DNA from 4 places in the Bacillus sp. TL12 genome. Region 3 is predicted to be linked to each of the others. Evidence: riboswitches for the same ligand, from Rfam matches in the RefSeq annotation. Region 3 holds a riboswitch; each other region holds the start of a gene.
The links. A riboswitch is a leader RNA that binds a small molecule or an ion and turns the genes downstream of it on or off. The one in region 3 is predicted to bind S-adenosylmethionine.
Positions count from the first base shown of each region.

Region 1: it holds a riboswitch for S-adenosylmethionine, as region 3 does, so the genes downstream of both, mtnW (2,3-diketo-5-methylthiopentyl-1-phosphate enolase) here and LOK41_RS12180 (MetQ/NlpA family ABC transporter substrate-binding protein) in region 3, are expected to answer to the same signal.
Region 2: it holds a riboswitch for S-adenosylmethionine, as region 3 does, so the genes downstream of both, metK (methionine adenosyltransferase) here and LOK41_RS12180 (MetQ/NlpA family ABC transporter substrate-binding protein) in region 3, are expected to answer to the same signal.
Region 4: it holds a riboswitch for S-adenosylmethionine, as region 3 does, so the genes downstream of both, LOK41_RS13290 (ECF-type riboflavin transporter substrate-binding protein) here and LOK41_RS12180 (MetQ/NlpA family ABC transporter substrate-binding protein) in region 3, are expected to answer to the same signal.

Region 1 covers NZ_JAJJBY010000026.1:9,739-17,559, reverse strand. Annotated here, with positions in the region: gene LOK41_RS20050 (serine hydrolase domain-containing protein) at 1-919, shown strand, start outside; gene LOK41_RS20045 (NAD(P)-dependent oxidoreductase) at 924-1,802, shown strand; gene LOK41_RS20040 (DUF3909 family protein) at 1,807-2,139, shown strand; gene LOK41_RS20035 (hypothetical protein) at 2,259-2,534, opposite strand; gene LOK41_RS20030 (1,2-dihydroxy-3-keto-5-methylthiopentene dioxygenase) at 2,981-3,511, opposite strand; gene LOK41_RS20025 (methylthioribulose 1-phosphate dehydratase) at 3,489-4,127, opposite strand; gene LOK41_RS20020 (2-hydroxy-3-keto-5-methylthiopentenyl-1-phosphate phosphatase) at 4,124-4,783, opposite strand; gene mtnW (2,3-diketo-5-methylthiopentyl-1-phosphate enolase) at 4,780-6,024, opposite strand; SAM riboswitch class I at 6,089-6,194, opposite strand; gene LOK41_RS20010 (pyridoxal phosphate-dependent aminotransferase) at 6,247-7,437, opposite strand; gene LOK41_RS20005 (carbon-nitrogen family hydrolase) at 7,452-7,821, shown strand, end outside.
Region 2 covers NZ_JAJJBY010000002.1:114,681-122,501, reverse strand. Annotated here, with positions in the region: gene LOK41_RS02585 (alpha/beta hydrolase) at 1-244, opposite strand, end outside; gene LOK41_RS02580 (gamma carbonic anhydrase) at 319-831, shown strand; gene LOK41_RS02575 (phosphatase PAP2 family protein) at 1,324-1,857, shown strand; gene LOK41_RS02570 (glycosyltransferase family 4 protein) at 1,870-3,015, shown strand; gene mobA (molybdenum cofactor guanylyltransferase) at 3,050-3,664, opposite strand; gene LOK41_RS02560 (MogA/MoaB family molybdenum cofactor biosynthesis protein) at 3,661-4,170, opposite strand; gene LOK41_RS02555 (hypothetical protein) at 4,327-4,563, shown strand; gene LOK41_RS02550 (hypothetical protein) at 4,586-4,765, shown strand; gene metK (methionine adenosyltransferase) at 4,923-6,122, opposite strand; SAM riboswitch class I at 6,289-6,410, opposite strand; gene pckA (phosphoenolpyruvate carboxykinase (ATP)) at 6,781-7,821, shown strand, end outside.
Region 3 covers NZ_JAJJBY010000010.1:129,787-137,607, forward strand. Annotated here, with positions in the region: gene LOK41_RS12155 (GNAT family N-acetyltransferase) at 1-301, shown strand, start outside; gene LOK41_RS12160 (YjiH family protein) at 427-1,755, shown strand; gene LOK41_RS12165 (GNAT family N-acetyltransferase) at 2,223-2,801, shown strand; gene LOK41_RS12170 (GNAT family N-acetyltransferase) at 2,811-3,308, shown strand; gene LOK41_RS12175 (YdcF family protein) at 3,642-4,271, shown strand; SAM riboswitch class I at 4,442-4,530, shown strand; gene LOK41_RS12180 (MetQ/NlpA family ABC transporter substrate-binding protein) at 4,591-5,409, shown strand; gene LOK41_RS12185 (acyl-CoA dehydrogenase family protein) at 5,423-6,583, shown strand; gene LOK41_RS12190 (methionine ABC transporter ATP-binding protein) at 6,590-7,351, shown strand; gene LOK41_RS12195 (methionine ABC transporter permease) at 7,341-7,821, shown strand, end outside.
Region 4 covers NZ_JAJJBY010000012.1:8,252-16,072, forward strand. Annotated here, with positions in the region: gene LOK41_RS13280 (PAS domain-containing sensor histidine kinase) at 1-1,421, shown strand, start outside; gene LOK41_RS13285 (aspartate/glutamate racemase family protein) at 1,506-2,186, opposite strand; SAM riboswitch class I at 2,497-2,614, shown strand; gene LOK41_RS13290 (ECF-type riboflavin transporter substrate-binding protein) at 2,753-3,301, shown strand; gene LOK41_RS13295 (ABC transporter ATP-binding protein) at 3,312-5,012, shown strand; gene LOK41_RS13300 (energy-coupling factor transporter transmembrane component T family protein) at 5,005-5,832, shown strand; gene LOK41_RS13305 (YjcZ family sporulation protein) at 5,994-6,101, shown strand; gene LOK41_RS13310 (alpha/beta fold hydrolase) at 6,478-7,257, shown strand; gene LOK41_RS13315 (sensor histidine kinase) at 7,386-7,821, opposite strand, start outside.

The sequences.
Region 1 (7,821 bases), on a different contig from region 3:
CAAAGACTTTAATGGAACAGTTCTTGTCGAGGATAAAGGTCATGTATTACTCAATAAAGGTTATGGATATGCGGATGTGCAAAATAAAATTAAAAATACATCGCAAACAAAGTATCGCATCGGTTCAATTACTAAGACTGTTGTGGCAACATCCATTTTACAGTTGCAAGAGCAGGGGAAAGTAAATATTCAGGACAATGTAAATAAATATATCCCTTCATTCCCCGCAGAAAAAAATATTACATTATACCACCTTCTCACACACACTTCTGGCTTACCAGGGAAGGGAAAGGGAAAAGTGAATGCTACATCCCGTTTGGCGTTAGTTACTTGGATTGGAAACCAGCAAGTAGCTTTTCCACCTGGTACTGGTTGGGAATACACTGACTATAATTATATGGTGCTTGCTTATATTATAGAAAATATATCTAAGAAGCCTTTAGAAGAATACGTAAAGGAAAATATATTTGCGCGAGCGGGCATGCATGAGTCAGGTATGGGGAATATGGCGCTAGGAGAGAGATATTTCACGAAAGGGTACAAAAAGGAAAATAATATACTTGTACCAGCTCCAAAATTAGCAATGAACTGGCTATATGGCTGCGGTGAGATGTATACTACAGTTGGGGATATGAAGAAATTAGATGAAGCAATTATAAATGGAAAACTTCTTTCACTGCAAAGTATACAAGCAATGTTTATGCCTTCAGCAGAAAAAAAGTATGCATTTAGTTTTTATATTTATCCTGATTATTTTCATAATCATGGTGTAGTAGCTGGTTGGAATACATTTAATAATTTTAATAAAGATAAGGGAACGTTTGTTATCTTATTTTCAAATGTACAAAATAGTATAAATGATGATTTCAATAAGGAATTTCGAAAAATGGTAAGTGACTTATTAGAACAAAGGGGATGAGTGGATGAAACAAGTAATTTCGTCAATTGGTTTTATAGGTACAGGTGTTATGGGGAAAAGTATGGTACATCATTTATTACAAAGTGGTTATACAGTATATGTATATAACCGTACGAAAGAAAAAGCAACTTCTTTATTAAAAGAAGGAGCGCATTGGTGTAATTCGCCAAAAGAATTAGTAAAGAATGTAGATGTTGTTATGACGATGGTAGGATATCCGCATGATGTAGAAGAAATTTATTTTGGAACAGAGGGAATTCTGGAACATGCAAATGAAGGGACAATTACAATTGATTTTACAACATCGACACCAACGTTAGCAAAACGTATATATGAAAATGGAAAAACAAAAAATGTACATACTTTAGATGCGCCAGTATCGGGAGGAGATATTGGTGCAAAAGAAGGTAGACTGGCTATTATGATTGGTGGAGATCAAGAAGTATATGAAGCTTGTTTGCCGTTATTTGAGAAGTTAGGAGAAAATATTCAATTACAAGGGTCAGCAGGAAGTGGACAGCATACAAAAATGTGTAATCAAATTGCGATCGCTTCTAATATGATAGGAGTTTGTGAAGCGGTAGCGTATGCAAAGAAAGCGGGATTAGATCCAGATAAAGTATTAAAAAGTATTTCAACTGGAGCAGCTGGTAGTTGGTCATTAAGTAATTTAGCTCCGCGTATGCTAAAGGAGGACTTTGCGCCAGGGTTTTATGTAAAACACTTCATGAAGGACATGAAGATTGCATTAGATGAGGCTGAAAAGTTAGAATTACCTGTACCAGGTTTAACCCTCGCGAAAGACTTATATGAACAATTAATAGAAGCGGGAGAGGAAGATAGTGGAACACAAGTATTATATAAAAAATACATAAGGGGGTAATATGATGAATTTAGAAACATTTGATGGAATGATTGATGCTGTGCAGCGTACAACTTGTATGCCGATTAATGATAAACAACAAGCAGCATTTAAACAAAAATATGATTTTGAGCCAACATTTGAATATGGACGTGATGAGAATGGCCATTATGTTATTCGAACATCAAAGAAAATGCTAGAAGAAATGGAATTTTATTTAGCTTTAAAGTATGACCGTGAAGGTATCGCTCTTTATATGCATGCTGAAATTGATGGAGTATGTTATGTATCTGTTAGTTATGGAGAAGATGCTCTCCATTTACAAGAACTATTTCAGTTTTTGGAAGCTAATAAATAAAAAAGTCCTCAAATGAGGACTTTTTTATTATGTTTAAAATGTTTTTTGGAATTGGAAGCTAAATTTGACAAGGGTAGGCTGTATTAAAGTAGATATATTGTGAGGATATAATAATGAGATTATAAGCTTGAAGCACGACGAGAGCGTTCAATTGGAAATGGAATGATTTGGGCCATATGGTTTCGATTGAATTGCTTTGTGCGAGCATGACGTAATATATATAATGAAAAGAGAATAGCGACAGGAATAGCACCGTACAAGCCAAAAAGTAAAGCGCTTACAGAAGATGCGACAAAACCTAACATACCAATTTCTAATTCCTCCATAATTGCACCGAGAATAGCAGGAATAGCTCCACAAGTAACCCCAAGTATAAGTGCTATAATTAAATTCATGTTCTTCCCCCTCTTTTACAGTTTTTTCGATACATTTTCTATTATTTGTATTATAACACAATTTAAACAGAATTTTCAGAAAAAAGTTCAAAAAATGTTCAAAAATTATTGATAAATATACTTGATAAAATGGAAAAAGAAAAAATAAGGGGATCATTTATTCTAGGTGATGAATCTGCGAGGCGGGAGAAAATAAAAAAGCAGGCTTATTTCATATTTTTGAAATAAGCCTGTTCCATAGGAGGATGTATATATGTAGAGTGAATAAAAGGAAGGAAAAGGGGGTCCAATTCCTTTTATTCAACTAACTACCTTAGTAAAGTGAAGCTTTAATCAGTGGGGGGCTTTATCCCCCACTGATTATGAGCCCTCACCAATCAGGCTTTTATGGGCAGTTGATCTCCCGCCTATCTTCCTTGTTTCTCTCTCAAGCTTGAGTGGAGAACTTACTGCCCGCGAATAGCGGGGTAAATAGGAACCCAGCCTTCCGTTGTAACAAAGATACGAATGGCTACAACTTGGCGATCATCTTGTAATGTGAAATAATGTCTTGCATTTTCAGGTACAGAGATTAAATCACCAGGTTCAAGTTCAACATCGAAGAAGCGACCATCTTTGTCTTGGATGGCAAAGATGCCATGCCCACTGACAATAAAACGAACTTCATCGTCTGTATGATGATGTTCTTGTTTAAAGTTAATTAATAACTCATCGAGGTTAGGTGTTGCATTTGAAAGGGAAATAACATCATGTGCTTTATAACCTCGACGCTCTGAAACATCAGCAATTTCTTTAGAGAATATTGTTAAAACTTCTTTTTTGTCTTCATCAGTTAAGGAGTAGTTTTCTTTTAAATGAGCAGGAAGTTTTGAAATATCCCATTTCTCATATAAAACGCCTTCTCCTTGTAAAAATTGCTTCACTTCTACTTCATTTTCAATGCGGGTATTTATTTCATGAATACGAATTTGCGCCATGTGAAACGCCTCCCTGAATTGATAATAGTTTTATATGAAATTGGAATAAAAACTCATATGCTTCTAATCGTTTCTTTGTGTCAAAGCTATCTTTTCCCCAAACGGTAATACCGTGGTTTCGGATTAATATAGCTCCTGAATCTTCATGGATGTGCTTCTTGAATTTCTCTCCAAGTGAAGGGATGTGGGCATCATTTTCAATAATTGGAATGTGAATGGTTGCACCTTCTTCCCAAATATCAAGAGCTTTAATAATTTCTTGGTTACGAAGAATAACTTCTTCCTTATATAAATTTGTGATGACATTATTATCAGTTGTATGGACATGCAGGACGCAACCAGCATTTGTATGATTGTAAATATGCGTATGCAATATGGTTTCGGCAGAAGGACGTAAATCGGTATCTAAGACAGGTTTTCCTTGATAATCAACTAATAGGAAATCATCAGGTGTTGTTTTTGTTTTATCCTTCCCGCTTGCTGAGATAAGAAAAGTAAGTGGTTCGTGATTTACTTTTATAGAAATATTTCCACTTGTTGCTGGAAACCAGTTGCGACTGGTTAATTCTTTTTTTAGTTCACTTAGGTTATGCCATTGATGAAAAAGTTGTTTCATAGCTTTACCTCCAACAAGTGCCGTAATTCAGTTTGAATATCATAAAACGTTTCAAATGGTGTGTAAGGAATATGGTGTTCTTCACATTTTGTAATAAGAAAATCCCGGGCGAATACTTTATCAGCTTGTTTAGCTGCTTGTAAATCTGTGATGGAGTCACCTATTACAATATGAAAAGCATCTTTACAACTAAGCTGTCGAATTAATGTTGATTTACAAAGGCCGCAGTTATAATTACAATGTTCATCGCAAGGGTGTGGCCATTTTACTTTGATGTATTCTTCAGAAAAATCAGTTGTATTGCAATAAATTCGGTTTTCCGGAACGAGCCCTTCTAAGAGGGGATGAACGAAGAAATCCATTCCTCCAGAAATAATATAAAAAGAAATGTTATGTTCATTTATAAACTGCAAAAACTCTTCAAAACCAGTGCGTATATTAGCCGTTTCTTTTAGAAACTTGATGATATTATCATGCAAAGTTGTTGGTAATAATTTAAAAAGTTGTGAGACTCCTTCTTGAATAGAAAGATCTTGTGATAATATCCTTCGTTTTATCTCCTCAGATTCTGGTGGAGCGAATTTCTCCATAATGGCAATGATATTATCATTGTTCGTAATCGTACCATCGAAGTCACAAAAAATCTGAAGGTTCATAGTTTCACCTCGCCAGATGGGTTTCCCCATAATTGCAGTGCAACATGTAAATCAGTGTTACCGACTTCATGTAATGGTGTTCCTTGCAAAGTAGCATCAATTGCTGCTCGGAACGCTTTTCCTCCGCCTTGTGCACCGCTTGGATGACCGTGAATACCACCACCTGCATTAATGACAACCTCCTTACCAAAATCACGAAGGATAAATGGAACAAAACCAGGATGGATGCCAGCCGATGGAACAGGGAAGCTTTGTTTTAAAGATTGATCTTGTTCAGTTAATGCATTTGTAATAAGAAGAGTTTCGTTTTTATCTAATGCAACACTGCCGTATGGTGATGGAAATAAAGAAAAATCTGCACCAGCATAACGAAGTAGCTTTCCAAGTAGCAATGGATAAGAAAGGCCATATAATTCCGATGAAGCGTATGCACCGCTTACAGCAGGATGAGCCATAATTGGAATGGATATATCATTATCTTCCACAAGAGATTGTAATACATCTAATCCATACGAGAATACATTGAACAGAAGAATATCTGCACCAGCATGTGCAGCGCGTTTTGCGTTTTCCTTAAGGTCATATGTGCGTCCCGTTAAATTCACTGCATATAAAGTCTTATGACCATATGTTTCGTATACAGATTGTAATACTTCTTTTCCAGTATGAATTCGTTTCGTAAGTGGCGTTAATGAGTTTTCAAATAAAATCTCATCATCTTTTACAATATCTACACCGCCAATTGCTTGATCGCGTAGCTGGGTTTTTAAATATCCGATATTGCGTCCAATCATTCCTTTGAAAATACTCATTAGAAGTGGACGGTCATGAATATGTAAGAGATTTCGAATTCCTTCAATACCGAATCTAGGACCAGGGAAATGCTTTTTTAAGTCATCTGAAAATGTTAAATCAATCAATTTAATTTCGCCATCTAATGATAATTTTCCAAATGTTGTTGTTAAAATGGCCGGTAAATCAGGGCTGAAATTTAATGATGGATAATGAATTTTAATGAGTCCACGCGTTACTTTTTTTCCAAGGTACACATTTACATGTTCTTGTTCTTCTAATTTTTCAACATGAATGACGTGGCCTTTATGTTGTTTTAATTGTTCTTGTAATAAGTGTGGTAAATGAGTCCATGAACCAATTGTCAAACCGAGAGCGATTTGCTCCGCTTTTTGGTTTAAATTATGAGAATCATCATGAATTAAATAAGTTGCTGTTATTCCGCTCATTTTCATAACCTCCTAGTTAAATAAAAAAACCTCTCAGCTAAGGAGAGGTTTTTTTACAACCAGCTCCTTATCTGTCAGCGTAATGCTGCGAGAATTAGCACCGTGCCTACAATTGTAGATCGGTTGCCGGGTTTCGTCGGGCTCGTCCCTCCACCTGCTCTTGATAAGAAGTATTTAGAAATGTTTAAATTTTTTCGATATCTGAATTTTGACAGAGTTTTTTTATGGTGTCAATGGTTTTTTGAAAATTTTTAATTTATCAATTCGCTGAACTGCTTCTTGTAACCGTTCTTCTGTATGTAATAATCCGACCCGAACGTAACCTTCACCGTGTTCGCCGAATCCGACTCCAGGTGCGACAGCTACATGAGCTTGTTCTAATAATATATCAGCAAACTCCTCAGATGAAAGACCTGCTGGAACAGGAAGCCAAGCAAAAAAAGAGCCTTTTGGTGCGAGTACATTCCAACCGATTGAATGACATACTGAAATAAGTGCATTTCTTCTAGATTCATATCGATCAACTAGCTCTGTTACACAAGATTGTGAGCTTAATAATGCAACGCTAGCAGCCTCTTGTACAGCGCCAAATATACTAACATACATATGATCTTGCAATAAATTAATCGTTTCAATGACGCTTTCGTTACCAATTGCAAAGGCGATTCGCCAACCAGCCATATTAAATGTTTTTGATAGTGTATAAATTTCAATGCCAACATCTTTTGCACCGTCTACTTGTAAGAAGCTAGTTGGTTTGTTGCCGTCAAAACCAATTGCTCCATAAGCGAAGTCGTGAACTACTAAAATATCATTTTCATTTGCAAATGATATTGTTTCTTCAAAAAATTCTTTTGATGCAATAGCACCAGTTGGATTATTAGGATAATTTAAAAACATCATTTTAGCTTGTTTGGCAATAGAATCATTGATTTTAGTGTAATCCGGTAAAAAGTCATTTTCTGCTAATAATGGCATCGTCTCAAACTTTGCTTTCGCTAAAGCGACGCCTGATAAATAGTCAGGATATCCTGGATCAGGTACAAGTATTGTGTCACCAGGGTTTGTAAAACAAAGCGGCAATTCAACCAGCCCAGCTTTACCACCAAATAAAATAGCGACTTCTGTTTTAGGGTTTATTTTGACTCCGTATTCACGTTCATAGAATGTCGCAACGGCTTTTTTTAAGCTTTCATGTCCGCGAAATGGGGGGTATTTGTGATGAACTGCTTTTTCTGCTGCACGTTGTAAAGCTGTTACGATATGCGGCGGTGTTGGTTGATCTGGATTACCTTGACCTAGATTGATAACATCGTGCCCTGCTTCGACGACTTTGTTAACTTTTGCAACAAGTGAAGCGAAAAATTGCGTTGGTAATGATGTTACAATCTCGGAAGGTTGAAAATATTTCATACTTTCCACCTCTTTTGAAAGTTGTTACAATTCTAGTGACAAATGATATAACCTTTCTAAGTTTTTGTAAAGAAAAAATAATTGAAGATGGGGTGGATAAAGTGAAAGTCGCATGTATTCAAATGGATATTGCTTTTGGTAATGTAAAAATAAATATTGAAAATGCAAAGAAAAAAATAGAAGAGGCGATGCAAGGAAAACCGGACGTTATCGTATTACCAGAACTTTGGACGACTGGTTATGATTTGGAGAGATTGCCGGAAATTGCAGATGGGGATGGGATTCAAACAAAGCAACTTCTTTCAGATTGGGCACAGCAATATGGTGTGAATATTGTCGGTGGTTCTATTGCGAAGCAAACAAAGCATGGTGTTACGAATACGA
Region 2 (7,821 bases), on a different contig from region 3:
TAGGAAGTCGATATTTCCTTGCTTCTTTTACCCACGATTTCACTTCTTCTATGTATTCATCAAATGAGTCAATATGTCCTCTATTTCTTGAAGTTGTTCCATGAGCGGGAAGATCTCCCATAACAACATGATACCCGAAATGAGTCCACATTTCTGCTAGCGCCTCATAACGTCCATGATATTCCATCGCACCGTGCACAATCACGATTACCGCTTTTGCCTCTTCTGCTTCATAATTCCACATACGAAACTCCCCCATTTCGCTCTTTTCTGTAATTTGATACACTAAAACTAGTTTCTAGGAAAGGAAGGCTTTACATGATATATCCTTATAAAGATAAAAATCCGAAAATTGCGAGTAGTACTTTTATCGCTGACTACGTTACGATTACAGGTGATGTCACAATTGGTGAAGAATCAAGCATTTGGTTTAATACAGTTATTCGTGGTGATGTCTCACCAACAATCATTGGAAACAGAGTAAATGTGCAAGACCAATGTACACTTCATCAAAGCCCGCAGTACCCTCTTATTTTAGAAGACGATGTGACAGTTGGACATCAAGTAATTTTACATAGCTGCACCTTAAAAAAAGATGCTTTAATCGGGATGGGCTCTATTATTTTAGACGGCGCTGAAATTGGCGAAGGTGCATTTATTGGCGCTGGTAGTTTAGTTTCACAAGGAAAGAAAATTCCTCCTAACACGCTTGCTTTCGGTCGCCCTGCAAAAGTTATTCGCGAATTAACAGATGAAGACCGAAAAGATATGGAACGCATTCGTAGACAATATGTTGAAAAAGGACAGTATTATAAATCCTTACAAAAATGATTCCATATAAATTCAAATTAAAAAATTAACATCAAACCATTCTTTTGAGATGGGTGAGAGCATCCAGCCATGCATAGAAGCGGTCAGTGCCTTTTTAGCCCTATGCCATGTAAAAACAGAAGGAGATAATGAGTGAAAGCCTCTTTCTGTTCTTCATAGCCTCAATTTATCCCGCATTAACGGGCAGTAAGGCCTCCACCTCAATATTCAGTGAGAAACGAGGAAGATAGGTGGCGGATAACTGTCCGTAAAAGCCCGATTGATTCAACTAACCATCCGTGGTGGATGAAGAAAACCCCCACGGATGGAAGTTTCACTTTATATGTTAAAAAATCAAATTGGATTTATATACTTTGCTGCCACCATACTGGCAGCTTTTTTCGTTAAAACTCTAACCTTTTCTTTACAAAATCTTATTATTCCCTCAATAAAATCTTATTAAAATAGAAGATATCATCTGAATATATATGTAAATGAGAGGAGAGAGGTTTCATGAAGGTCAGCTCCTTATATAAAGTAGAATGTTACATTTTCAAAGGAATTAACCGTTACTTTGATCAAAAAACATTAAATATCTTTTTCCGCACGATTACACATATCGGTGGTGCAATCTTTTCTATCTCACTCACGTTATGCTTTCTTATCTTTTTAAAAGGTCTTCTGCACAATGCCGCAATTGCAGCAGCTCTTTCATTAGCAATCAGTCACATTCCTGTGCAAATTTTAAAAAGATGGTACCCACGTAAACGGCCTTATTTAACAATTCAAGATGCGAAATACCCATTGCATCCATTACAAGATCATTCATTTCCGTCTGGTCATACAACAGCTATTTTTTCAATTGTTGTTCCATTTATTTGTTATGATACAAGCTTGGCAGCCTTTTTACTTCCATTAGCAATGATTGTAGGAATTTCCCGTATCTATCTTGGGCTTCACTATCCATCAGATGTACTTGTAGGTATGTGCCTTGGCACATGTTCTGGCATCATCTCTTTTTATCAATTCATTCCACTTTTCATGTAAAGGAGCGATTGGATGAGAGTCGCCATATTTACTGATACATTTACACCGCAAGTAAACGGCGTGGCAAAAACATTAGATCGTTTGACCTGTTATTTTCAAAAACAAAATATTTCCTATTCCGTATTTGCACCGCAGCATACAGCAGAAGATGACTTCGTAGCCAATGTGAATAAAATGAGAAGCATCCCGCTGAAAATACTATACCCAGAATGCCGATTTGCTTTTCCAACTCCGCGTATTAAGCGAGAGCTTCTTAGCTTTAGACCCGATATCATTCATGTCGCTACCCCTTTTAACATAGGACTATGCGGCATGTATTACGCAAAAAAATTAAATATCCCTCTCGTCGGTTCTTATCACACTGACTTTGATGCCTACTTGAAGTATTATAAAATTGAATTTTTCTCCAATATGTTATGGAATTATTTAAAATGGTTTCATAGCCATATGCAAAAAAACTTTGTCCCTTCTCTTGAAACATTGCAGCAATTAGCTAAAAAGGAATTTCAAAATTTATATATATGGGCACGGGGAGTAGATGGTTCTCTCTTCCATCCTGCTTACAATAAAGACGTATTCCGAAAAAAATATAATATTACTGCTCCACACATTCTTTCATATGCCGGACGCATCACCCCTGAAAAAGATATTGAGACACTTCGTATATTGATTCAAACAACACTTAAAGAACGAACAGATGATATTCATTGGCTTATTGCCGGAGATGGCCCCCTTGCCAAAGAATTACGTAAAACCGCGCCAACAACTAACGTAACCTTTACAGGATATTTACAAGGAGAAAGCTTAGCAGAAGCTTATGCATGCTCTGATCTAATGGTATTTCCATCGACCACCGAAACATTTGGCAATGTCGTACTTGAATCACTTGTATGTGGTACACCCGTAATTGGCGCAAATGCTGGCGGAATAAAAAATATTATTACAGATGGAAAAACAGGGGTTCTTTGTGAACCAAAAAATGTGAACTCATTCTTATCATCCATTTATCAATTGTTAAATAACGAAGAAATGCGGAAACAACTGAGCATAGCTGCTAGAACCTACGCTACTACACAAAGCTGGGACGAGATTTTTTACGGCTTATACATGCAATATGAAGAGGTGCTTCAGCAAAACAATACCGGACTACTTGCCTAATACTCATAAAATAAAAAGGTATGACGCTATAACGTCATACCTTTTTATTCTTTTTCTCATTCAGTAACCGGACATATTCCTCTTGTGTATTTACATTCATAAACAATTCCTTCGCCACATTCCATTCTTCTTCCATCACATACTTTACATGACACTGCGATAAAAGCTGTCCCACACTTCGTTTTTCTTCATGTAACAATGCGTATATTTTTTCTTTTACACGATCATGATATGCCGCTAATAATGGCTGCTTTCTTCCATCAATAACCGGAATAATAGCTTCATATTCATCATCTATTTGCCTTGTTAATACTGTGATCCACTCATTTGAAAGATTTGGCGTATCACAAGGAGAAACGATATACCACTCTGCATTTATATGCTCCATTCCTGATACAATCCCCGCAAGCGGTCCATCTCCTTTATAGGAAGGAATATCTTCTATAACAGGAACGTCTACTAAAGTAACAATTCTTTCTCTTATATCAGGATGACTAACGCTAACGACAACTACATCTTGCACGGTAGTCTGCATGACCTGAACAATGTGTTCGATAAAAGTATGTCCTTGCCAGCTTGCTAAGGCTTTTGGCTCACCAAAGCGCCTCGACATACCACCTGCCAATACAATTCCTGCTATTTTTTTCATTGGCGATGCAGCTCAAATGTAATGTGTCCAAGCTCAGGTAAAATCAATTTATTCATCGCAAGACGAACCGCTCCGCTAGAACCAGGCATCGAAAAGACAACTTTTCTCCCTATTGTTCCACCAATCGCTCTACTTAGCATTGCAGCGCTACCGATATCTTCTAAGTAGCTAATCATTCGAAACAGTTCACCAAATCCAACGATTTCCTTATCTAATAATGCTGAAACGGCTTCAATTGTCACATCACGCTTCGTAATGCCTGTTCCGCCGTTTGTTAAGATAACGTCAACATCTTCTTGGTGATAGCCAGATAATACAGCTTGCCTAATATCTTCTTTATCATCTTTTATAATTTCATAAGCAGTTACCGTATGTCCTGCTTCTACTAATAATTCTTTTAATAACTTACCGCTCTTATCTGTCTCTTCTGTACGTGTATCAGAGACCGTAATAATTTTGCAGCGCACTTTTTTTGGCGCTTGTTTTTTATGCTCTATAACGCTCATTTTTATTCGCTCCTTCTTATGAACTACTCATAATTTTATCATATCGGATAGAAAATCTATCAAATATGAAGTACATCACACTTACATAATTATGTAGTGAACGGATAAAGCATTATGATACAATATTAGTATATATAACCATAAAAAGGGAGCTTTATGATTCGAGTGCTATTTAACACTATAAGGCGACATATGCCAATTATCCCATTTCTCATTCTTCTAAACCTTTGCCAACTCATTGCCTATGGATGGGATATCGATGTTTTAAAATTATCTGCCAAAATGTCAGATAGTTCTGACCACACATACTTAACAAGTACAGCAAGCCCTCTCGTACTCGCCTACTTATTTCAATGGACTTGGGATCGTTCGAAACAATCTGATACGAAATAATTTTTTCATAGGAGGTTTATCCATGGAACTTTATCAAAAACTCACAACCGTATTTATCCTTCTATTTGTCGCTTCCATCAGTGCCGGGATGGCGTTAAAGGATGCTGTTCCTTATTCAGCAATCGGTGGCTGGAGATTCGCGACGCTCTTTTTGCTATGCAGTGCATTTTGTGCTGAAAAAGCGCGTCAAAAGAAAGGTTGATGGCATTGTTTCGCAAAAAATCTACACTCTGCTTGGTTAGCTTCCTAAATTTGATTCCATAATTATGTGCAGTGGAATTAGCCAATCTACATGTAAATAGAAAATCCATACAATAAAAAAAGCTTTGCGCCTTCGCGCAAAGCTTTTTCTTCTTATATTATAGACCAGCTTGCTCTTTTAAAGCTGCCGCTTTGTCTGTACGTTCCCATGAAAGGTCTACATCAGTACGTCCGAAGTGGCCGTAAGCTGCTGTTTGTTTGTAAATTGGGCGACGTAAGTCTAACATTTTGATAATGCCAGCTGGGCGAAGATCGAAGTTGTTACGAACTAGTTCTACTAGTACTTCTTCAGATACTTTACCAGTGCCGAATGTATCAACTGAAATTGATACTGGTTGTGCTACACCGATTGCGTATGCAAGTTGTACTTCTGCTTTGTCAGCAAGACCAGCTGCTACGATGTTTTTCGCAACATAACGAGCTGCGTACGCTGCAGAACGGTCAACTTTTGTTGCATCTTTACCAGAGAATGCACCGCCGCCGTGACGAGCGTATCCACCGTAAGTATCAACGATAATTTTACGTCCTGTTAAACCAGCATCCCCTTGTGGTCCACCGATTACGAAGCGGCCAGTTGGGTTAATGAAGAATTTTGTTTCCTCATCCATTAATTCTGCTGGTACGACAGCTTTGATTACATGCTCTTTTAAGTCACGATCGATTTGTTCCCACGTAGCTTCTGGGTGATGCTGCGTTGAAATTACAATTGTATCGATGCGTACTGGTTTACCATTTTCATCATACTCAACTGTAACTTGCGTTTTACCGTCTGGACGTAAATATTCTAATGTTTCATCTTTACGTACTTCCGTTAAACGACGAGCTAATTTGTGAGCAAGTGAGATTGGAAGTGGCATTAATTCTTTTGTTTCATTACATGCGAAACCAAACATTAAACCTTGGTCCCCTGCACCGATTGCCTCAATCTCAGCGTCAGTCATTTGACCTTCACGTGCTTCTAACGCTTGGTCAACACCCATAGCGATGTCAGCAGATTGCTCATCGATAGATGTTAAAACTGCACAAGTTTCTGCATCGAATCCGTATTTTGCACGAGTGTAACCGATTCCTTGGATTGTTTCACGAACGATTTTTGGAATATCTACATAAGTAGAAGTCGTAATTTCCCCCGCTACCAATACTAAACCAGTTGTTACTGTTGTTTCACAAGCTACACGTGCGTTTGCGTCTTTTGCTAAGATCGCGTCTAAAATTGAATCAGAAATTTGGTCACAAATTTTATCTGGATGTCCTTCAGTTACAGACTCAGATGTGAACAGATGACGTTGTTTTGTCATGTGGTAAACCTCCCTACAGTAATTGTATATATTGTACGGAACTCATCCTTAATTTGCCACAAACTGCGACATTCATTTATTCTCCCACACAAGCATAAAGAAAAACCTTTCCTATTTATAGAGAAAAGGTTTAATTTGCTACTTGCATACTGCTTTTTGCCCTTCGCTCTTATCGTTCGAGACCTTTCGCCTCGCACAGGTTTTAGCACCTATTCACTTGTTTTTACCAATACAAGTGAGGTTGCCGGGCTTCATCGGGCCTGTCCCTCCGCCAGCTCGGGATAAGAGAGTATCCGTCCCAACCTATACTAAAGAAATGATATTCATTTGTCAATTAATATTCACATATTCCTACAAGTTTTTCGCATTTCTCCCCGCATTAACGGGCAGTAATATCCCACCCCAAAAAAATTTTGAAAGAACAAAGAAGATATATGTAATAACTGCCCGTAAATGCCCGATTGGTGAGGGCTAACCATCCGTGAAAAACATACGGATGGAAGTTTCACTTTATGTCGAATAAAATATTAATAGGAAAATTATACATTCACACAAACAAAAATAAATAAATAGTATACATTATTTATATGATTGTGTTATACTCTTGGTGGGGATTACGAGAAATATTTCATTAAAATGAAAAGGATGGTATATAAATATGAGTACTGTGAATGTCCAAATTGGATTACACGAATTACTGAACGGAAGCAATGCACAGGTTCAACTAAGCGTTCCACAATTAGTGGAAAAAGTACTAATGAGAAATGAAGGAAAATTAACTTCTACTGGTGCCGTCTCTGCTTCTACAGGAAAGTATACAGGACGTTCTCCTAAAGATAAATTTATTGTGAAAGAAGCATCGGTTGCAGATAAAATCGCTTGGGGATCTGTAAACCAACCGATTTCTGAAGAACATTTTAATAAATTATATACAAAAGTATTAGAATACTTAAAGGAAAAAGACGAATTATTCGTATTTAAAGGATTCGCTGGTGCTGATCGCAACTATCGTCTTCCATTACAAGTTATTAACGAATATGCATGGCACAATTTATTTGTACATCAATTATTTATTCGTCCAACTGAAGAAGAATTAGCAAATCATGAATCTGAATTCACAATTGTTTCTGCACCAAGCTTTAAAGCAGATCCAGAGATTGACGGCACAAACTCTGAAGCATTTATCATGGTTTCATTTGAAAAACGCATCGTATTAATCGGTGGTACGGAATACGCTGGAGAAATGAAAAAATCAATCTTCTCTATCATGAACTTCTTACTCCCAGAACAAGATATTTTATCTATGCACTGCTCTGCAAACGTAGGTGAAGAAGGCGATGTTGCTTTATTCTTCGGTTTATCTGGAACAGGTAAAACAACGCTATCTGCTGATCCACACCGTAAATTAATTGGTGACGATGAACACGGTTGGTCTGATAATGGCGTATTCAATATTGAAGGCGGTTGCTACGCGAAATGTATTAACCTTTCTCATGAGAAAGAGCCTCAAATTTTTGATGCAATTACATTTGGATCAGTGCTTGAGAATGTTGTAATTGATAATCAAACACGTATTGCAGATTATAATGATACTACATTAACAGAAAATACACGTGCTGCATACCCAATTGATGCGATTGATAATATCGTAGTACCAAGTGTTGCAGGACATCCAAATACAATTATTTTCTTAACTGCT
Region 3 (7,821 bases):
AGGCACTTTTACACTGTCTTCCATACAAAGTGAATGGGATCGCCATATTTTTGGTGAAGATGCTCTTTCTGATTCACTATATTTACATAGACTAGCGATTATCCCTAAGTGTATGAAAAATAGAATAGGCGAAGGGGCTTTGATGTGGATTCAAGATAATATGAATACTGACAAAACGTTCTTAAAGTTAGATTGTGTTGCAAATAATACGAAACTAAACAACTTCTACAAAAATAATGGTTTTGAGCATATTGGCGTGGTAGATGGTCATAATAAGTATCGAAAAAGGATGGGAAAATAGCTCCCATCCTTTTTCGGATAGTTGGTTTACACTTACATCTTACAGTTGTTATTTAATATATACAGAAAAAAGAGGAGTACGAACTATTTATACAGAATATTTAGATAACTGGAGGTGTAGAGGAATTGGGTCAAATTGAATTAGAAAACAAAATCGTAAAAACAGGGCAGGAGAAACAAATCATTCTTCGTTTTATCCTTGCTAGTTTGATTGGTATCTTTATGTTTTTTGTTCCTGTTACAATCAATGGTACGTCATCAATCATGATTGACCACATTGTATCTTGGATTCGAGCAGTAGTTCCATCAGCTGTCCCATATTATGCTTTATTTGTCATGACAATTGGTGCAATATATCCGTTTTATACAAAGAAATGGAATGCGTCCATTGTAGATATGTGCTTTTCACTCTTAAAAGTAATTGGAGTCATATTTGGAGTATTGTACTGTTTTAAAATAGGACCAGCTTGGTTTTTTGCTCCTGATGTTGGACCGTTTCTTTATGAAAAACTAGTCGTGTCGGTAAGCTTACTTGTCCCAATTGGATCGGCATTTTTAGCATTATTAGTTGGCTATGGCCTATTAGAGTTTATCGGTACATTTTGTAGACCAATTATGAGGCCACTATGGAAAACACCGGGACGATCAGCAATTGATGCAGTTGCTTCTTTTGTTGGGAGTTATTCTTTGGCCTTGCTCATTACTAATCGTGTGTACAAAGAAGGAAAGTATACGACTAAAGAAGCAGCAATTATTGCGACAGGTTTTTCAACGGTTTCGGCAACATTTATGATCATCATTGCCAAAACATTAAACATTATGCACTTATGGAATTTATATTTTTGGACCACACTTATCGTAACATTCATTGTAACCGCTATCACTGTGAGAATCCCACCACTACGAACAAAACCAGATACATACATTACTAAAGAAGGTTTTCCAGAACCAGTCTATAAAGAGAAGAAGTTAGAACGTGCTTGGGAAGATGCATTAGAAGTATCGAAATCTGCGCCAAGTGTGATGAAAAATATTTTAATCAACCTAAAAGATGGATTCATTATGACGATGGGAATTTTGCCATCTATTATGTCAGTTGGATTAATCGGTATTTTACTAGCAAAGTATACGCCGGTATTTGATTGGATTAGTTATATTTTTTATCCATTTACATGGCTGCTGCAACTTCCAGAAGCCGAACTAGCCGCAAAAGCAGCATCAGTTGGAATTGCTGAGATGTTTTTACCATCATTACTTGTTGTGAGTGCGCCGCTTGTAACTAAGTTTGTCATTGCCGTTGTATCGGTATCATCTATTTTATTTTTTTCAGCGTCGATTCCATGTATTTTGTCTACAGATATTCCGTTAAAAGTTTCTGAACTTATTATTTTGTATGTGCAAAGAACAATTTTAACATTGGTGATTATTACGCCAATTGCATATGTGTTGCTTTAAGAGTGTAAAGGTCACTCTTATATTATTAAAGTGATTTCTTTTGGATTTCTAGTAAAAGAAATTTTGGGGTGCGAACCATTCACCATGTACAAGCTTTGGCATGTATACGGTTATTGAAATAAATAATGGGAGAGATAATATGGATTCTTTGTTGTTTGGAATGTTGGGAGGAATTATATTTAGTATCATTACGATCGGACTTCAAATTAAATTGAGATTGCAATCTATTGAAAATTTGTTAGAAAAAATTTTAGAGCACAAAAATAATAATTTGGAGAAAAGGGATTAAATATATTCTCTATATTTTACTTTGAGAGGTGAAAAAGGCTCACTTGCGTTATAAAGGGGAGTCTTTTTTTTCTGTATGATTGGATTTAAAGTGGTAGAAAATGATATTTTGAATATTTTGATATATACTGAGCGGCAAACTATAATATAGCTATATACATAGAAAAGGGGATTTTTTTATGGAAATAGTAAATGAAAGAGCAATGTTACGATTAATGGGTGCAAATGATGTAGAAAAATTGTTTTCAATTGTGGAAGGAAATAAGGAAATATGGACGTATTTAATATTTAAAATGGAAAGCTATCAAGATATGGAGCGATATGTTGAAACGGCAGTAAAACGTTATATAAGGGGAACGGATTTACCATTTGTTGTGATAGATCAAAAAACGAATGAAGTTGTAGGGAGTACACGTTTGTATAGTATTTCCAATGATAACAAAACGGTTGAACTTGGCCAAACTTGGTATCATCCGAGTGTACAACGAACAAGTATCAATACCGAATGTAAGTACATATTATTACAATATGCGTTTGAAGAATTGCAAATGCTGCGTGTGCAAATAAAGACAGATTTGCGCAATGAAAAAGCACAGCGCGCAATTGAAAGGCTTGGTGCGGTAAAAGAAGGTGTACTAAGAAATGAAAGAAAGTTGCCGAGTGGCTATGTCAGGGATGCGGTTGTATATAGCATCATTTCGAGTGAGTGGCCAGTTGTGAAAGAACAACTACTGAAAAAAATGGATTTGTATAAATAGGAGGTATACATGGTAAATATTGAAACAAAGAGACTGAAGATGATTCCCTTTACATTAGAGTTTGTTGAGGCAACGATAAAAGGAAGAGGAGAGCTGCAAGAAATCATACCATATAAAATATCTTTAGAATGGCCCATGCCTGATTATAAAGATATTTTATCGTGGATTGCGGAAGGTTTACGAAAAAATCCGGAGCAAAGTAAGTGGAGTGGCCTCATTATTCATAAGGAAGATAATGTGATTATTGGTGATATGGGTTGTAAAGGTGCACCTGATTCAATGGGTACAGTAGAGATTGGATATAGTATTGTGCCAGAATATCAAGGGAATGGCTATGCAACTGAAATGGCAAAAGCTTTCGTTGAATGGCTACAGCAGACTAATGAGGTGCAAATCATTAAAGCAGATTGTTTCAAGAGTAATATTGCCTCAAGTAAGGTTTTAGAAAAAACAGGATTCAAATGTGTACTGGAAGAACAGCATATGAAATATTGGATTATAAAATAGATAGAAAAAAGAGGTGCATTTCTATGAAAATAGAAAAATCCCTTCTTTTTTTCTTACAAAATGATTACTTCTTTTATATACTTTTGTTTCATCATTCCCTTCTGTGAAGAAATTCGTTACAATAGAGTTGCATAAGAAATTTTGTACATAAATCAAATTCATAAAATATGAACCACAAAAAATAGTAAATTAAAAATCCTCTATTTGAATGAAAACCCTTTATAGCACCAATCAATTGTTGAGAAAAGTGCCTTCTTTCAAATGAACTCAAATATAATGATTTAAAATAGATTATTTTTTAGAAGTATGGATAATGCACGGGGGCCAGTACAAATGAAACAAAATAAGAAAAGTAAAAAAAGAAGAGTCTTGCAGGTGTTCTTGCTCATGGTTAGTTCTATCATTCTATTTGTAAGTTATGCAGCTTACGATATTTGGAATTATCGCTTTAAAACGGACGAGGTAGATACAGATGCTGCTGTTGTACTAGGGGCGGCTTCTTGGAACGGAAAACCATCTCCTGTATTTCGTGAAAGAATCAATCATGCGATTTCTTTGTATAAGAATGGAAGTATTAAAAAAATTATTTTTACAGGTGGTACGAAATTTGAAGCAGAGCAGGAAGAAGCACGTACTGCGAAAGCGTATGCATTAAAGCATAATGTAAAGGATGAAGATATATTAATTGAAACACAGTCGCGTTTTACAGAAGATAATTTAAAGAATGCGAAACAGGTTGGAATTGATAATGGCTTACATACATACACGATTGTAAGTGATCCTCTTCATATGAAGCGAGCGATGAAAATAGCGAAGCATATTGGGATGGATGCATATGCATCACCAACGCCAACGTCAGCATATAAAACATTAGATACAGAAATTCCATTTTTCTTTAAAGAATTATGTTCTTATATTGGGTATGTCGCATCGTTACCTTTACGTATTTTGAAAGGTGATTAAAAAATAAAGAAAAGGATAGACAAAGGTAGAGTGGTTCTACGGAGTCTATCCTTTTTTATATAAAGATGGGTTAGGGTTTCTATATATTTACAAATTATTGAAAAATTTTAAAATAAAAACCTTGTATTTTCATCGGAATAGTGACACAATAGAGAGCATAATCAAATATAATCTTATCGAGAGAAGTGGAGGGAACGGCCCGATGAAACTTCAGCAACCTATTTGTAATAAAAAGGTGCTAATTCCGAGTAGATAAGAAGGAAAAGAAATGACAACCTTCTTTTATATGTAAGGTTGTTTTTTAATAGGAGGAGAAAGGATGAAGCGATTATTTTTTGCACTTGTAAGTATTGTATGTAGTTTATTTATCATTACTGGTTGTACGCAGACATCAGGGGGCGATCAAAAAGAGATTCGTTTAGGGTTTACACCTGGTCCATATAGCGATCAAGTGAAAAAAGCAGTACAACCGTATTTAGAAAAAAAGGGATATAAAATTAAAATTGTTGAGTTTAATTCACCAAACGAAACAAATCCAGCGTTAACGAATAAGGATATTGATGCAAATATATTTCAAAGTACTGCTTTTATGAAGTCTTACGCAAAAGAAAATAATGCGAAAATTTCAAGTATTATTCAAGTTCCATCAGCACCTCAAGGTGTATACTCTGAAAAACATAAATCATTAGATGATTTGAAAGATGGAATGAAGATTGGGGTACCAAATGATCCAGTTAATCTAGAACGAGCATTACGTATTTTAGAAGGGATTGGCTGGGTGAAATTAAAAGAAAATGTAAATATTTTAACAATCTCTGAAAAAGACATAACGTTTAAAAAGAAAGATTTCAAATTAGTGCCACTTGAATCACCACAAATACCAAGAGCTATGAAAGATTTAGATTACGGCATTATTAACGGAAACCTTGTCATTTCATCTGGACATAAGTTAAAAGAAGCATTGGAATTAGAAAAAACACCTCCGCAACATAGAATTATTGTTACGGTTCGTGATGAAGATAAAGAAAAACAATTTGCGAAAGACTTAATGGAAGCGTACCATTCACCAGAATTTAAAAAGATGATTCAATCTGAAGAACAATTTGAAGGATTTGTGCTTCCTGATTACTTAAAGTAAAGGAGATCTTGATATGACATTATCATTTATAGAAACAGAAGAACAAGTTCTCGTATTGGAGAAGATAAAGGCATTAATTCCGCAATTTGCAGGAAGGGAACATCAACTGAGTGAACTCGGATCTTTTCCTTTTGAAAATATTAAAGAGTTGCAGAATATCGGTTATACGAAGTTAACATTACCAAAAGATGTCGGAGGAAAGGCCATTTCATTGTATGATTTTGTTTTATTTCAAGAAAAGATTGCAGAGGGAGACGGGGCAACAGCTTTATCAATCGGTTGGCATCTTGGAATAGTGAAAGAACTTGCGGAAAATCGCTCATGGAAACCTGAGATGTTTACGTGGTTTTGTGAAGAAGTAAAAAAAGGCGCTCTTTTTAACCGGGCAGCAACTGAACCAAAGACAGGGAGCCCAACGCGGGGAGGAAAGCCAGAAACGCTCGCTGTCCAAAAAGGCGATAAGTGGATTATAAACGGAAGAAAGACTTTTACAACGATGGCACCTGTACTTGATTATTTCATCATCTCAGCGAGTATTGAAGGGCGAGATGAGATCGGAGAATTTGTAATCCCAAGACATGAAAAGGGTGTGTTAATTGAAGAGACTTGGGATAGTGTTGCGATGCGTGGAACCGCTAGCCATGATCTTGTACTGCAGAATGTTGAAATCCCAGATAAATTTTTTACAGATATAAAAGGTTCGAAGGCGAAACCAAAAGGAATTGGATGGTTACTTCATATACCAGCATGCTATTTAGGAATTGCACAGGCCGCAAGAAATTATGCGGTTGATTTTGCAAAATCATATCAACCGAATAGTTTAAACCATCCAATCAGTTTGCTTCCAAACGTTAGAAGATTAGTAGGCGAATTAGAACTCGAACTCTTGCAAGCTCGTACTTTTTTATACCAAGTTGCGAAAAAATATGGTGAGGCGGAAGATAAACAATCCCTGCAAGCAGAATTAGCAGCAGCGAAATATATTGCGACGAATGCGGCGATATCAATTGTTGATAAGGCAATGAGAATTGTGGGAGCAAAAAGTTTATCTGAAAAGAATCCACTGCACCGGTATTATTTAAATGTTCGCGCTGGTTTGCACAATCCACCAATGGATGATGTAACACTCTCATTACTAGCAGACGATGCTTATAAATCAATTGAAAAGGAGTGAGTGAACATGATAACGCTTCGTGATATCAATAAAACGTTTCAGACGAAAGAAGGTTTATTTCACGGTGTAAAATCAGTATCTTTGCAAATTGAAGAACATGATATATATGGAATTGCTGGCTTAAGTGGAGCGGGAAAGTCTACGTTATTACGTACAATGAATTTACTGGAAAAGCCGGATTCTGGTTCGGTGATTGTAAATGGTGAAGACTTAACAAAGCTATCAAAGAAAGAATTACGAGCAGCCAGACAGTCAATCGGGATGATTTTTCAACACTTTCATCTTCTTCATAATAAAAGTGTATCGGATAATATTGCTTTGCCATTAGAATTAAAATCCGTTTCAAAAGAAGAGAAAGAAAAACGTGTAAGTGAATGCTTGGAGATCGTTGGTTTAAGTGATAAAGCACATCATTTTCCTTCACAACTAAGCGGTGGACAAAAACAGCGTGTTGCGATTGCTCGTGCATTAGCAAATGATCCTAAGGTATTACTTTGTGATGAACCGACATCGGCACTCGACCCGAAAACGACACGATCTATTTTGCAATTTTTACAAAAGATAAATAAAGAGTTAGGAGTTACAATCGTAATTGTAACGCATGAAATGAATGTCATTAAACAAATTTGTAATAAAGTCGCGGTAATGGAAGAAGGAGAAGTTGTTGAATCATTCCACTTACGCGACCAACATTTAAAACCAACAACAGAAATTGCGAAACTCTTATTAGGAGTAGAGCAAGAGAGGGGCATTGCACATGTTCAATAATGTTATCCCGCTCCTTCCAGAGATTTGGACATCACTTTTACAAACATTATTAATGGTTGGACTGTCAGTTGGAGCAGCAATTATTTTAGGTATTCCTTTAGGGGTAATTTTATATTTTACTAGCAAAGGACAAATTTTGGAACAAAATATAGTTCATCGTATTTTAAACGGCATTGTAAATATTATTCGTTCATTTCCATTTATCATTTTACTAGTTGCACTAGTACCACTTACAAGAGCTCTATTAGGAACTACAATTGGTCCAATTGCCGCAACGATTCCTTTATCAGTAGCAGCTATTCCATATTTTGCGAGACTCGTAGAGCAAGCGCTGCGCGAAGTTCCAAAAGGAGTGATTGAAGCCGCTGAGGCAATGGGGGCGTCACCGCTGCAAATCGTGTGGAAAGTGCTACTTGTTGAAGCGCGTTCGGGCCTTGTATTAAGTTTAACCGTTTTAACGGTAAGTTTTA
Region 4 (7,821 bases), on a different contig from region 3:
TACAAAATATGCCCATTATGGTTGATGCTCTTGATAAAGATGGAAATTTTATATTATGGAACCGGGAATGTGAGCTTGTAACAGGTTATGCTGCAGAAGAGATTATTGAAAATCCAAAAGCACTTGAATTGCTATATCCGGATGAAAGTTATCGCAGACACATTCAAAAGAAATTTTCGGTGCGTGGAAAAAGTTTTCGAGATTGGGAAATGAAATTAACATGCAAAAATGGAGAAATAAAAACAATCATGTGGTCAAACATCTCAGAACATTTTCCAGTACCTGGTTATAGTTATTGGGCAGTTGGAGTTGATATTACGCATCGAAAAGGAATTGAAGAACAATTAAAGCAACAAACATCTGAGCTAGAGCTTATTTTCAAAGCATTACCTGATTTGTGTTTTTTAACCGAGGCTGATGGAACAATTATAGATTATAAAGCTGGTTCACCATCTAAGTTTTACGTACCTGCTGAATCGTTTATGGGGAAAAAGTTTTATGAAGTCTTGCCATCACCTGTAGCACAGCAATTTCGAGAAGCGATTCACCAAGTACAACAAAAAGAATCTACAGTTATTGTTGAATATCCGTTAACACTTAAAGGGAGTATTAGTTTCTTTGAAGCTAGGTGTTTATCACTTTTACAAGATAAGATTATGATAATTGTTCGAGATATTACTGAGCGGAAAAAGACTGAAGAGTTATTGAATAAATCAGATACACTTGCAGCAATTGGACAGTTAGCTGCTGGGGTAGCACATGAAGTTCGAAATCCACTGACAGTGATTAAAGGATTTATTCAACTCTTTCAAATTAATCAAGAAGATCAAGATAAATATTTCGATCTTATGCTGTCAGAAATTGAGCGAATTGAATCTATCCTTCATGAGTTTTTATCAATTGCAAAGACTGATGTCATTCCAACTGAAAAGAAAAATATTTGTTCGATATTAAGAAATGTCGTTTCGTTAATTAATACAAAGGCAATCATGACCAATATTCAAATTGATCTGCATATAGAATTAAAGGAATTAATAATAGATTGCTGTGAAAATCAATTAAAACAAGTTTTTATTAATATTTTGCAAAACTCAATTGAAGCTATGCCAGATGGAGGGAAAATCTCCATTTCTGTGAAAAAATCAGAATGTAAGGAAGTTATTATTAATATAGTGGATGAGGGCGTAGGAATCCCTGAAGAAAGAATAAAAAGGCTTGGTGAACCTTTTTATAGTACGAAAGAAAAAGGAACTGGCATTGGGTTAATGCTCAGTTATAAAATTATTGAAAGTCATCAAGGAAGAATTAGTATTATGAGTGAGGTAGGAGTAGGAACATCCGTTACTATTTATTTACCTATGTTTCAAAGTGAGCAAGGTACTTCTCATTCAGCTATGCCATCTATAACCGGGTCTTTATAATAGAGATTAATTTCCATTTCACATAGAGTAGCAGCAAAGAAAAGAAGCTATCTTACTACCTTGTAAGATAGCTTCTTTTTTTGATTAGCCAGCGAATTGTACTGCAATTTTGGCATGTAAAAAAGCAGTGTCAAATACAGGGATAGAAAGATCTTGTTGTGAAATGAGTAACGGTATTTCTGTACATCCTAATAAAATTCCTTCTGCCCCGTTTTTAATGAGATTTTGAATAATTTGTAAGAAATGGTCTTTGGATTGCTTTGAAATAATACCTTTACTTAATTCGTGGAGAATGACATGATGAATGAAATTTCGTTCATCTTCTTCGGGAATAATTGTTTCAATACCATAATTAGCTAGTCTCGTTTTATAAAAATCTTGTTCCATTGTTTGTTTTGTTCCAAGCAAACCAATCCGTTTCACATTATGTTCAACAATTTCTTCAGCGCTTACATCGCCAATATGAAGAAGTGGGATAGAGATTGCTTTTTCTACTTCTTCCGCAAATTGGTGTACTGTATTTGAACACATAAGTATACAATCTGCACCGGAGTGTTCTACTTTTTGAGCTACTTGAACGAGTTGATTTTGCACTTCTTCATATTGTTGATTTTGTAATAAATTTGTCACTTCACCAAAATCCATGCTATAAAGAACAAGCTTCGCATTATGATTATACTGAGATAAAGTTAGCGTATTAATATGTTTATAATAAAGAGATGTTGATTCCCAGCTTAATCCACCAATTAATCCGATTACTTTCATGTTCAATTCCTCCCGTTAGCTCGCTTTGTTACATCAATTATTCCATAATTCCGATAAGAATACAATGTTTTATTCATCCCGCACTAACGGGCAGTAATACTCCCACCTCAAAATTCGGCGGGAGCAAAGAAGTTAGGTGGGAGATAAACTGCCCGTAAAGGCCCGATTGGTTCAACTAATAATCAGTGGGGGATGAGGAAACCCCCCACTGATTAAAGTTTCACTTTATCTATTTTACACAAAAGTGGAAATAGTAAGAAAAATATTAAAATTAATTTACGTTAATGAAATAATACAAATTACAAACGAATACTTATCCAGAGAGGTGGAGGGAACGGCCCGATGAAACCTCAGCAACTCCTATTTATTCATACAAATAGGAAGGTGCTAATTCCACAAAGGACATATTGTCTTTTGAAAGATAAGGGAATCATATATTTCATATACAAATGGCCTCTTATAACAGAGGTCATTTTTTATTAGGGAGAAAGGAAGTGAATGTTCATAATTCAATGATTTTTCACATAGGACTAATAGAAACTAACTAGAATGAGAGGAGAATTCATATGAACAAATTATCTACAAAATTAGTCGTAGCAATTGGGATCGGTTCTGCAATATATGGTGTATTAGGTTTATGGGGACTTTCAATTGCCCCAAACACATTTATAAAACCTGCTCTGGTTATATTAACAATTTTTGGTGCAATTTTCGGTCCATTTGCAGGACTTTTGATTGGTCTTATTGGTCATACAGTAACAGATACTATCGCTGGATGGGGAATATGGTGGGGATGGGTACTTAGCTCAGGCATTATTGGATATACGATGGGACTTGTACAAAAACGAGCAAGTTTCAGTGTGAAAAATGGAACATTCCATAATCGAGATATTACATATTTTGCTGTAACAGGTTTACTTGGGATTGTTATTGCAATTATATTTGCAGGCGCTTTCGATATTATCGTGATGGGAGAGCCTTTAGATAAAATTGTTATTCAAGTATTTGGTGCAACGATTGCAGATGCCCTTGTTTTCTTAATCCTTGGTTTACCAATTACACTTGGATTAGCGAAAGCAAATAAAAAACATACACATTTAAAAATTGAAAAGTAGGGATAGCACAATGAAGCCGATTATTTCCTTTGAACAATTTACATTTCAATATCAACAAGTGACAGAACCTACTTTAAAGAATATTACACTCCATATTTATCCAGGTGAAAAAGTATTGATTGCTGGTCGAAGTGGATCAGGAAAATCTACATTGGCCCATTGTATAAATGGGCTAATCCCTTTTTCCTATGAGGGATCAAGTACTGGGAACATTTCAATATGTGGTAAGGATCCACGAAAAAGTAGTATTTTTGAGCAAAGTAAGCTTGTAGGAACTATTTTGCAAGATCAAGATTCCCAGTTTATTGGGTTAACTGTAGGGGAAGATGTTGCATTTTCGTTAGAAAATGATTGCGTAGAACAGAAAAAAATGAAGGCTGTTGTTATGGACTCTTTGCAGAAAGTTCAGATGCATACATTTCATTCACGAAGCCCACATGAATTATCTGGTGGCCAAAAACAAACTGTTTCTCTTGCTGGTCTACTAACGACAGATGCCGACATATTACTATTCGATGAGCCATTAGCAAATTTAGACCCAATAAGTAGTTTAAAAACAGTAGAACTTATTCAAAATGTACATCAACAATTAAATAAAACAATCGTTATTATTGAGCATAGAATAGAGGAGATATTAAAATTAGACCTAGATAAAATCATATTAATAGACGACGGAGAAATTGTAGCAATCGATTCACCAAAAAGGATTTTACAAACAAACATGCTACAAGAAATAGGATTAAGAGAACCTGTATATATTGAAGCATTAAAAAACATAAAAATGAATATTTTAGATGAAGAATTATATCCAATTGGAAGTTTAAATCATGAGAGGTTGAATAAAGCGGTTAAGCAATGGATGTTAAATTCTACTACGTGTAAAAAACAACAAAAAAAAGAAATCCTATGTAAAATAGAAAACATTTCATTTTCATATTCTCACAATGGTTTTACATTGAGGGACCTAACACTCTCCATACAAAGAGGAGAAATTGTAGCATTATTAGGACATAATGGTGCAGGTAAATCTACATTTGCACATTTATTAACTGGAATGAACAAAGCACAGAAAGGAAAAATTGTACTTGATAATGATAATATAACTTCATGGTCTATTCGGAAGCGTGGAGAAGTGATATCTTACGTTATGCAAAATCCTAATCACATGATTACACAATCTATTGTTTGGGATGAGGTTGCTTTTTCATTAAAATTACAGAAGGCTTCTAGCTCAGAAATACATAAACGAGTGGAAGAGGCGTTGCAAATTTGCGGGCTATATCCATTTCGAAATTGGCCGATTCAAGTGTTAAGCTACGGGCAAAAAAAGAGGCTTACCATTGCATCAGTTTTAACAATGAATCCGAAGCTCATCATCTTAGACGAGCCAACTGCAGGACAAGATTATTTTCATTATAAACAATTTATGTCTTGTATAAGTGTATTAGCAACACAAGGAATATCATTTATCTTTATTACACATGATATGAACTTAGCTTTAGAATATACAGACCGTGCAGTTGTTCTTCATCAAGGAAGAATACTTGCTGATGATACTGTTCTAATCGTATTAGCAAATAGCGAAGTATTGCAGCAAGCTAATTTACAGGAAAGTTCGCTAACTACATTGGCAAAATTGAGTAAATTCCCTTTTCCAGAAGTTTTTGTACAAATGTATATGGAGAAAAAAAGGAGGGGGGATTATGAGTAAATCAGGTTTATTCTATATAGAAAATCATACATATTTTCATCGTATGGACGGCGCAATTAAGTTGTTGTTATTTATAATCTGGATGACTCTTACATTCATATTTTTTGATTTTCGTATTTTATTATGCTTGTTTTTCGTTGGTTGTTTTGGGTTAGTGATCGCTAAAATCCCGGTAAAAAAAGTTGTAATTATATTTAGTGTCATTTTCACATTTAGTATGTTAAATTCAGCGATGATTTTATTGATTACACCAACCCATGGATCTGAGATAACTGGTACAAGTACAGCATTCTTGCATGTTGGATACGCTACTATTACATTCGAAACGCTTTTTTATGCTCTTACGCTTTCGTTAAAATATTTTACGTTATTACCATTTACACTTATTTTTATATACACGACACATCCAAGTGAGTTTGCTAGCAGCCTATATAAAATTGGTTTACCGTATAAGATTGCCTATGCAATAAACATTGCACTCCGTTACATACCGAATATACAAGCGGAATACAAATTGATTAAACAGGCTCAAGAAGCAAGAGGTGTACCATTTGAAAGAGGAGAAGCGAATTTTTGGGAACGTATTAAAAACCGGGTACTCATTTTTGGGCCACTTGTTACTCAATCTTTAGAGCGAATCGATACCGTTTCAAATGCGATGGATTTACGAGGATTCGGAAAAAAAGAGAAACGAACATGGTATTTTACAACAAAGGCAAAACAAGAGGACTATATAGGGCTCATTATTGGTATTATAATTTTATTACTTGCCATTTATTTGAAATTAAATGTTTTCAAAGGGTTTTGGTATCCATTGTAAGTTTCTCAATGTTATTCGGATAAAATTTAGGCACTCGCGGAGTGCTTTTTTTAATTTATCCAAGACATGCTCCAAAATTACATAGATACATACTGTATAATACGAACCCGTTAATAAACGATCAATTATCCATTGGTTTTATACTAAAAGGAGGAGAAAATATGAGTCACGGTGGTTCTTGCGGTTTTGGCGGAGGATTTGCTTTATTAGTTGTTTTATTTATTTTATTAATTATTGTTGGATGCAGCTGCTGGGGCGGAGGGTATTAAAAAACAAACGATTTTTTAATCATTCGTCGCAGAATTATAGAATCAGAAAAACTATTAAAGATACTTTTTTCGTATCTTTACAAGATTCAACATGAAAAAGGAGCTATCATGCTCCTTTTTCCAATAGAAATTTTCTAGAGTTTTGATTTTTTTGTGTACCGGTGATTGATTCTGATTGAGTTTTACAAATAAAAAACTTAATACATACATAAAGAGTGGTACAGCTATGCTAATCAATGAAAAATGAAATAGGGACGGCTGTGATTTAAATCAAAATTGTACTGAAATCAATTTTTAGTATGCATCATTTTGGAAGATACTTTTTTTCTTGAAAAAGAGTTAGGGATGATTTTAGATTGTTGAGGTGATTACATACATGCCAATGTTGGATGTGGACAGTAGTAGTCTATATTATATCGTTAAGGGAAAAGGGGTTCCTATTGTTTTTATTCATCCCCCTGTACTTACTTGTGTGAATTTTGAGTACCAAATCGAGGAATTATCCCAAAATTTCAAGGTAATTGCTTTTGATATTAGAGGGCACGGAAGGAGTCAGTATTCAAAACAACCGATAACTTATCCATTGATTGCTGAAGACATTAGATGTTTGTTGGATCATTTGGAGATTAAAAAAGCATTTGTATGTGGATATTCGACTGAAAGCTCTATCGCATTAGAATTTTTATTGACTTTTGCTGAAAGAGCGTTAGGGGGGATGTCAGAAGTTAGGGGTGGATATCTAAAGAATAAGATTTCACTTGGCGTGAAACTTGCGAAATTGGGAGCAGTTTCATTTTTAGCATGGTCTATTTCATGGGGCAATTCAAATACACATAAATTGTTCAAAAAGATGTTTAAAGAAGCACGAAAAGGGAATGCCAAAAATATCTGGCAATATTATCGTTATAGTTTGCATTATAATTGTACGAATCAGCTCGGGAATATCCAGCTTCCGGTTCTGTTAGTTTATGGTCATAAAGATAAGGTATTTTATAGTCATGCGAAATTACTGCATGGAAAATTGCCATGTAATGAATTAAAATTCATTGATAACGTAAAGCATCAAATTCCTACAAAAGCAGCAAAATGTTTAAATGAAATGATTCAGCAGTTTGTTTTTATTCATACCGATATGAGACTTTTTCCATACTCATAGAGATGAATGGATATTAAGGTTTTTATATAACTAATTTATGCAAAATCTTATAAAAGCATAGCTAATTTTTATATAAGGGAAAACAAAAAGGAGCATAGGAGCTCCTTTTAAATCAAGATTTTATTTTATTAAGCAACCTCATTATTTTGTGGAAATGTAATCGTTAAAGTCGTTCCTTTATTAACAATACTCTTTATACTTAAAGTGCCGTTCATCGTTTCAATGATTTTCACTGCAACCATCGTACCTAAACCGGTTCCTTTTGTTTTTGTGCTAAAATACGGTTCGCCAAATCGATTTATTTGTTCTGGCGTCATACCAATTCCACTATCCTTAATAACAATCGTAACTTTGTTTTCAAAAACCGATGATTGAACACGAAGTTTCCCGCCATCTGGCATTGCTTCAATGCTATTTTTTACCAAGTTTAAAAAGCATTGTTGAAAATGCTGTGTATTCCCAATAATGGATCCTGTTACTAATTCTTCAGAAACATTTATAGAATTCATATTACATAATGGCATCATCATACTTATTACTCTTTTTAATTCTTGATCTATTATA